Allorhodopirellula heiligendammensis: one gene and its partner. The protein of the gene in region 2 interacts with the protein of the main gene of each other region in a pairwise test. Links are inferred from orthologs where the notes say so. Each region holds a gene or a part of one and is shown on either strand. Other genes may lie near its edges.

Evidence for each region.
Region 1: the proteins of accC (region 2) and ribD interact in binary tests that used the Escherichia coli proteins (3 or more experiments, as listed by UniProt). The link is inferred for Allorhodopirellula heiligendammensis from one-to-one orthologs.

What each region holds. Positions count from the first base shown.
Region 1 is NZ_SJPU01000001.1:364,016-367,941, reverse strand. What follows is about bases 307-3,138. They hold ribD (bifunctional diaminohydroxyphosphoribosylaminopyrimidine deaminase/5-amino-6-(5-phosphoribosylamino)uracil reductase RibD), read right to left. Parts: upstream 2,383-3,138; coding sequence 1,231-2,382; downstream 307-1,230. Other genes in these bases: Poly21_RS01355 (sigma-54-dependent transcriptional regulator), read right to left, coding at 2,639-3,138; Poly21_RS01365 (carboxylesterase family protein), read right to left, coding at 307-1,151. In the rest of the region: Poly21_RS01370 (hypothetical protein), read left to right, coding at 1-267; more of Poly21_RS01365, read right to left, coding at 285-306; more of Poly21_RS01355, read right to left, coding at 3,139-3,926. UniProt on the Escherichia coli protein: Converts 2,5-diamino-6-(ribosylamino)-4(3h)-pyrimidinone 5'-phosphate into 5-amino-6-(ribosylamino)-2,4(1h,3h)-pyrimidinedione 5'-phosphate.
Region 2 is NZ_SJPU01000003.1:909,196-913,223, reverse strand. What follows is about bases 757-3,690. They hold accC (acetyl-CoA carboxylase biotin carboxylase subunit), read right to left. Parts: upstream 2,930-3,690; coding sequence 1,583-2,929; downstream 757-1,582. Other genes in these bases: Poly21_RS23270 (M24 family metallopeptidase), read right to left, coding at 3,577-3,690; accB (acetyl-CoA carboxylase biotin carboxyl carrier protein), read right to left, coding at 2,933-3,517; Poly21_RS23285 (sugar phosphate isomerase/epimerase family protein), read right to left, coding at 757-1,440. In the rest of the region: Poly21_RS23290 (Re/Si-specific NAD(P)(+) transhydrogenase subunit alpha), read right to left, coding at 1-345; more of Poly21_RS23285, read right to left, coding at 601-756; more of Poly21_RS23270, read right to left, coding at 3,691-4,028. UniProt on the Escherichia coli protein: This protein is a component of the acetyl coenzyme A carboxylase complex; first, biotin carboxylase catalyzes the carboxylation of the carrier protein and then the transcarboxylase transfers the carboxyl group to form malonyl-CoA.

The sequences.
Region 1 (3,926 bases), on a different replicon or contig from region 2:
CATGTCGAAAACGGAGCCCTTTTTGCTTTTGTCGATGGCACCGATCCAGAACTACTGCTGATGGTGGAAGCACGCGTCGAAGGCGAGAGGCGGTCTTGGTATTGCGCGCCTGTACGACAGAATCACCGCCGCTTGCAGCTCTCTCGCGGCGACGACAGGGTGTGGGACGCTCCGTCGATCGCGCCACCCTTTCAAGGCCCCAAGATCAGCGATCCCAACGGGGTTTACTTTAACATCCCATGGTCGGTTATCGCCGATGACAGATAAACGTTAATCCCGCAGCTTTACTGGCGCGATTGCGAGAATAGCCAATCGTAGGTTTCATCATCGGCGTACGTCTGGGTCCAACTGTCATGGTCGACACCGGCGCGTTCGGTATAGCGAATTTCCCCTGGATGGCCTCCGTTGACCAAGGCGGCGATCATGGCACGACTGCGAATGACGGGCACAGCAGTGTCAGCGTCGCCGTGAACGGCCCAAACGCTAACAGGGTCGTAGCGATCGGCCCAGCTGGAATCGCCACCGCCGCAGACAGCGATCATGGCGGCGAAGCCACTGGTCGCGGCACGGCCTGAGTCCCTTGCTGCGTCGGCAACCTCGTGGCTCGCCATGGTGCGGTACTCCGCTGCCGCGTACCAGCTTCCATAGCCGCCCATGGAGAGACCGGTGACGTACAATCGCGAGGTGTCCACGTTGCCTTGGGCAATGACCTCGTCGAGTAGTTGAAAGACGAGGTTCATCGTTGGTGAGGGGGTGGACATGAACGTACCCTCGCCCTCGGATTGAGACCAATCGGCATCAACCCATTTCATGTCGCGAGGGCATTGCGGGGCAACGATAATCGCCGGGAATTGCTCGTCACGCCCGTTTTTGAGGAACTCGGTCGCGCCATGCTTGAGCTGCGCTTCGTTATCGTTGCCACGCTCGCCCGCACCGTGCAGAAACAATACCAACGGTAGTTTGGCATCGGTGCTGGCGGATTGCGGAATGTGGATGCGATACTTCAGTTCGCCGCCACCTGAGCTGACGTAGGTTTCTTTTTTGAACATATCCTGAGTATTAGTTGTTTCTTCGCCAATGGTTGGTGTCAGCATTAGGAGCGAGGCCGATGCGATCAAAATGATGCAGGCAAGCAGACGATTTCGAGTCATGGTGAGCAGCAAAAGTGAGAGAGAGTGCGAGCGGTTTGCCGAAGTTGGAAAGCACTTGGTTGTCGCTTATTATAGCTGCTCAACGGTGCTGGGAGGCTTTTCGATAAATGATCCGCACGTCATCGTCGAATCGGTCGACCGAGCCAACGCGGAGTGAGATGGATCGATTGAGCTGGGAAATTCCTGGATCGCCCACCGGACCGGGAGCCGCCTGGCCACCGATCAATTTGCTGCCAATGTAAACATGCGCTTCGTCAATTTGCTCAGCTGCAGCGAAGCTGCCCAGCAGCCGCCCGCCGCCTTCAACCATCAGGTTTGTGAGGGGGGTGCCGCCGGGATTATCACGCCCGCCAAGTCGCAGCAGCGCCTCATCAATCATGGCGATAGGATCTGGATTTTGACAGCGGATCACCCTGGCGCCATGGCCGCTCAGCGCGGCCAAATCTGCGTCTCGAACCAGCGGCCCAGCGATCAGCCACAGCGGCGTTTTAGTTGCAGTTTTTACAAGTTGACGATCCAGAGGAGGCACTCGCGTTTGTGCGAAGACGATGCGATTGAGAGTGCGATTGAGAGTGCGGGGCCCACTTGGCCGGGCGGTCAGGAGCGGGTCGTCCGCCAGGACGGTGCCCATGCCGACAGCGATCCCATCGATCCGGCCGCGTAAGGCATGTACCTCGCGGCGGGCCGATTCGCCTGTGATCCACTGGCTTTGCCCGGTGGCCGTCGCAATCCGCCCGTCCATGCTCATCGCCCATTTGGCAATCACCCACGGACGACCCGTCCGCACTCGTTTCAGATATGCAGCGAGTTGGTTGGTGGCGAGTTCAACTGCGACCCCCGTGTCGACTTCGATCCCGGCGTCTTTCAATCTCGCGACACCGCCCCCGGAGACTTGCTCAAAGGGGTCGACGACCGCGATCACGACGCGGGCAAGCCCGGCAGCGATCAGGGCATCGGCGCAGGGTGGGGTCTTACCGTGGTGGCAGCACGGTTCGAGAGTGACGTAGGCGGTCGCGCCCTTCGCGTCATGCCCATTTTGTAAACAGTCATGCAACGCGTTAACTTCGGCATGCGCCTCGCCGAATCGTTCGTGGCACCCACGCCCGATCACTTGGCCAGCGCGGACGATCACGCAGCCGACCATGGGGTTGGGCTCAACTGACCCGAGGCCAGCCCACGCCAATTCGACAGCCGCGGCCATGTGCGTTTCGTCAACGGCAGGATCAACCATGGCGTCCATTGGGTGAGGAACGCAACATCGCCTCGCGGGGCGATGTTGCTTGATGGTGTTGACACGGAGGGAAGGGGGGCAGCGTCCGTAGCTTGGAATGTGATCGCTCGGAGTGTGATCGCGAAGCTCGCCCACGCAAGATTTATTAAAACTTGCCTCTCCAGCAGAAGGTTCGCTCGATGATGCTTCGGATGCTCACGTTCCAGGTGGATTGTTAGCGAAACATCGGAAGATGCTACGGATCGCCAACGGTTACTTAAGCGGCTTCCGCTTCCGCAGTTACGTTGAGGCGATTGTAGAGTGTTTTTAAGCTGACGCCGAGTTCCTCAGCCACCGCCTTTTTGTTTCCGTCGTGCCGCTTCATGCTGCGGTCGATCGCAAGTTGCTCCAGCTCTTTGAGGGACATTGGAGCGGTGCCGACGAGATCATCCCGCAATTTTCGCTGCGAAAAATGAGCCGGTAGGTGTTCTACTCCGATCGGCAATGCATCACAGAGGACGGATGCGTGCTCGATCACATTGGCGAGTTCACGCACGTTGCCTGGCCACTGGTGACCCTGAAGTTCAGCGATCGCCTCGGGAGTGAAGAGCTGATCGTCAGCGCCATCCCGGCGATGGCGACGCAGTAGATGCGACGCGAGCGTAACGAGATCTTCGATCCGCTCACGCAGTGGGGGTACGCGAAGTTCGAACGTATTGATGCGGAACATCAAGTCTTCGCGGAATGTCTGTTCCCCCACCATTTTCTCCAGGTCGCGGTGTGTGGCGCAGACAATTCGCACGTCGACATGCAGACTCTCGTTGTCGCCGAGCCGACGGATGTCGCCGGTCTCTAGCACCCGCAACAGCTTGGCTTGCACCGCGAGCGGTAGCTCTCCAATCTCATCGAGAAACAGGGTGCCGCCATTGGCGACCTCAAACAGTCCAACTCGTGACGTATCGGCGCCGGTGAAGGAGCCTTTTGTGTGCCCAAAGAGTTCACTCTCGATAAGGTTCTCTGGCAGCGCACCGCAGTTGACGGCGACAAATGGTTTTTCAGCACGTAGGCTTTGGCTGTGGATCGCGCGAGCTACCAGTTCTTTCCCGCAGCCGGTCTCTCCCCGGATCAATACCGTAGAGTCAGTGGGCGCGACCCGTCCAATTAATTTGCGGACAGCTTCCATCGACGCATGGCCGCCGATCAGGTCGCTGTGGCCCTCGGCGCGTTGGAGCCGATGCATGAGAGCCGAAAGCAAGCGTTTACCTTCACGCCGTTCACTGACTCGGCCAAGCAAGGTGGCGATATCCGCCAGGCGCGTCGGTTTGGTGAGGTAGTCGAACGTGCCGTGCTTGATCGCGTCGATCGCCGTCTCGGTCGACGGATTCGCTGTCATGATGATCGCCTCGATCTCAGGTCGAATCTCGCGTGCCTGAGCAATCACTTCGATGCCATTGAAACCCGGCATGTTGAGGTCGACCAGTAAGCAGTCGATGCGTTCACGCTTAATCGTTTCCACCGCCGTCACCCCATCCGGGCAAACCGTCACGCGGTAACCCATCCGCGGA
Region 2 (4,028 bases):
AACCGCCGTTACCTGCCTGGCGGCCATCGCGTCCACCAAGTCCCGGCGATTCATCGGATCGAGGAAACTGACATGCACGCTGCCACTTTTGAGCGTTTCAATATCGCGGGCTTCGGGCTGGCGAACTCGCAGTACCAAGTCCGCTTGCGAGAGCACCTCATCCCGATCGGCCACAACCGACACTCCTGCCTCGGTGTACTCCTCGTCGGAGAAGCCCGACGCGAGCCCGAGACCGGACTCCGCAGTTATCTCGAACCCACTTCCGATCAGCTTTTTCGCGTTGCTCGGCACGAGCGAGGTTCTGAGTTCGCCCGGCCAGGTCTCGACCGGTACACCAATTCGCATTTCATTTCCCGTCGGTTTGTCACAACGATCCCACCAAACTGAGACTACAGCCTAAGCTGAGCCGGAGAGAAAAGAAAGTCTGGCGAAGGTGAACAATCATGCGCCGCGACCGCGGCCGAGCGTGCTGAGCACGCCAGCGTGATCGTTTCTTTTGCGTCGTACTGCGCATCGTGGAAGGTATCGACGGGCATGCGTGGCTCGCCACATGCGGCTCACCACTCAGCCCAACTGCCGTTACAGGATTGTCGTCAGCGTCTAGGTAGACACCTTTTCCATGGCGGCATTGGCAATGGTGACGCATTGGCGAATCTCAGCGAGCGGATTGCTCGGGTCTTCTTCGTACTCGAGCGACAACGCACCGTTGGTGGGAAAGCCAACGTCCTGCATGGCGACGAAGACGCCTTCGACATCGAGGTGCCCTTGGCCCAAGACCACACCCTTGGTGTGTTCTTTCATCTCAGCAAAGTCCTTGAGATGGACGCCATACAGACGTCCTTTCAGCGAGCGGATCACCTCGACGGGTTCTTGCCCAGATCGGATGTAGTGTCCGAGGTCTGCGCACGCCCCAATCCGCTCGTCATGACCTTCGATCGCCTTGAGCACATCAACGACTTGGTTGTAACGCGCCGACGGACCGTGATTGTGGATGGCGATGCGAATGTCGAACTCGTCGACGAGGTCGTCCAAACTATCGAAAGCGGCCGGCTCTGGATCTGCCGTAATGGTCGGCACACCAAGTGCCTTGGCAAATTCAAACAGCTTGCGATTGGCAGCAGCGTCGCCACCAAAATGATTCACGCCGTGCGCAGAAATTGACATACCCAAGTCGGACACGCGTTTCTTAATCTCCGCGATCTGCTCCGGCGTCGAGTTGATTGGCAGCATCCCACTGTAGAACTCCACCTCATCAAATCCGAGATCAGCGGCGTGTTGCAACGCATCATTGACGTTGTAACCCCGCAAGGAATAGAGCTGAATGCCCAATTTTGCTTGGGGGGCACCGGCGGCCCATGCTGGCCGAGGCAGTGTGGCCGCAGCCACCGTTGCAGCCGTAGCAGCGAGCCATCGTCGTCGTGAGAATGAAGGAAAATCCATGGGAGATCTCATACGGGTAAAATACGAAGTGGGGAATCCCCACCAGCATAACCCGGACGTATCGTGGTGGCGAGTTACGCAGACACCAAATGTTTCCCCGCTCAATTCTCACGACCGGCGAAACCGTCGGTCGGCAATCCGACTACTGCCCTTTGTATGCTCGGTCGACATACTTGGTGTCGACACTGCCGCCGAGGAACGCTTCGTCCCGCAGGATCCATTCGTGGAACGGGACCGTCGTCGAAATTCCTTCTACCTGCAGTTCGCGGAGCGCGCGGAGCATCGTGGCGATGGCGAGTTCCCGTGTGGGCCGATGGACAATCAATTTGCCAATCATCGAATCGTAGTAGGGAGGCACCGTATAACCGGTCGCCACGTGCGAATCAAATCGCACACCCAATCCGCCGGGAGCGAACATCGATTGAATTTTGCCGGGGCAAGGTTGAAAGTTCTTCTTGGGATCTTCCGCATTGATCCGGCACTCAATCGCCACGCCGCTGACGTGGAGATCATGTTGGGCGAAAGACAGGGTCTCACCCGCAGCAACGCGAATTTGCTCTTGGATCAGGTCCACACCGGTAATCATCTCCGACACCGGATGCTCGACCTGGATACGCGCGTTGACCTCGATGAAGTAAAAGTTGTAGTCCTTGTCCACGATGAACTCGACCGTGCCCGCACCCGCGTAATCGGCGCCGGCGATCATACGGACGGCGGCATCACAGATCGCCTCGCGGCGTTCTTGGGGCAGATCAGGACTGGGAGCTTCTTCGACGAGTTTTTGGTGTCGCCGCTGGACGCTGCAATCCCGTTCGAACAAATGGCAGACGTTCCCGTGGGTATCGGCGATGACCTGAACCTCGATGTGACGCGGGTTCGCAACGAATTTCTCGAGGTACACACCGCCATTGCCAAATGCTGCAATGGCTTCGTTTCGCGCAGCTTCGAGTTGGCTGACGAGCACCTCTTCGCTCTCGGCAACCCGCATGCCTTTGCCGCCACCACCGGCGGTGGCTTTGATCAGCACCGGAAACCCGATCTCCTGGGCTACTGCCGCGGCGCGACTAAAGTCAGTGATCAACCCATCGCTCCCGGGCACGACGGGGACGTTCTGGGCAACCGCCATGCTGCGGGCGGTGTTCTTGTCTCCGAGTTTTTCCATCGCGCTGGGCGAAGGACCGATGAATTCAAAGCCGCTGCTCCGGCACATTTCGTTAAACTGAGCATTCTCAGCTAAGAAACCGTAGCCGGGGTGAATCGCATCCGCCCCGGAGACTTCTGCCGCAGCGATGATCCGGTCGGTTTTAAGATAACTATCGGCGCTGCGGGCGGTACCGACGCAAATCGCCCGATCGGCGAGCTTGACGTGCATGGAGTCGGCATCCGCTTGGCTAAAAACCGCGACGGATTCAATGCCCATTTCACGGCAGGCACGGATGATGCGCAGCGCAATTTCGCCACGATTGGCGATCAAGATTCGTTGAAACATCGCTCAGCTACCGGTCTGGATGCGGAAGAGGGGCTTGTTGAAGTCGACGGGTTCCTGATCACCCACGAGCACCTCGACGATTTTGCCGCTGCATTCGGCGGGAATCTCGTTGAACACCTTCATCGCTTCGACGATGCACACGACGGTGTCTTCGCTGACCCGGTCGCCAACTTTGACAAACGCCGGCGCCTCGGGGTTCGCTCGAGCGTAGAATGTCCCCACCATGGGCGAATTAATCGTGATCGTACCGGCGGTCGATGCTGCTGCGTCGGATCCACCGCTAGCGGGGGCTGCGGCCGCCGGAGCCGGGGCTGGCGCCGCAGCGACAGGGGCGGGGGCAGGTGCGCTAACGGGGTACGCGGCGGGTACGGGCTGCGAGCCGCCACGGGTCAATCGAATGCGATCGTCGGCCTGCTGCAGGTCCACTTCGCTGAGTTCGTGTTGCTCCATCAACTCGACGATCTGGCGAATGCGATCGATGTCGAAAACGTCGCCCGGTCCAGTCGCTGAGCGAGATTTTGCCCCCTGAGGGGATTTCGAGCCAACGCTCTTGGTGGTCGAGCCGCGTTTGGGCGAATCAGCAGTCATGCGAAAAGCCTGAGTTTCAAAACGAAAGGGTGGTGTGCGTGGGGATTCAGACCGGTGTTTTACATTACCAGCGGGCAATCATCGAGACCCTTGGGGAGGTCGCTGAGCAATTCACAGCCAGTATCGGTGACCAACAGATCATCTTCGATGCGAATACCGAACTCCCCCTCGAAATACACACCTGGCTCGACGGTCAGCACCATTCCGCTGCGGAGCGTCTCGGTGCAGGCTGGACCCATGCGGGGATCTTCGTGAATTTCGAGTCCAAAACCGTGCCCCAGTCCGTGACTGAATGCCTCGGCGAAACCGGCTTTGGCGAGGACGGCGCGGGCGGCGGCATCGACCTCAACGGCCGCGACGCCGTCGCGAATGGTGGCAATCGCTGCGAGCTGCGCTTCGAGAACGGCCTGGTAAGCGGCTTCATACCGGTCGGAATTGGCAGATTTCGAGCCTGGGCGGTGCAGAGTGCGGGTCAGATCGCTGCAATACCCGTCGACTTTCGCCCCCCAAT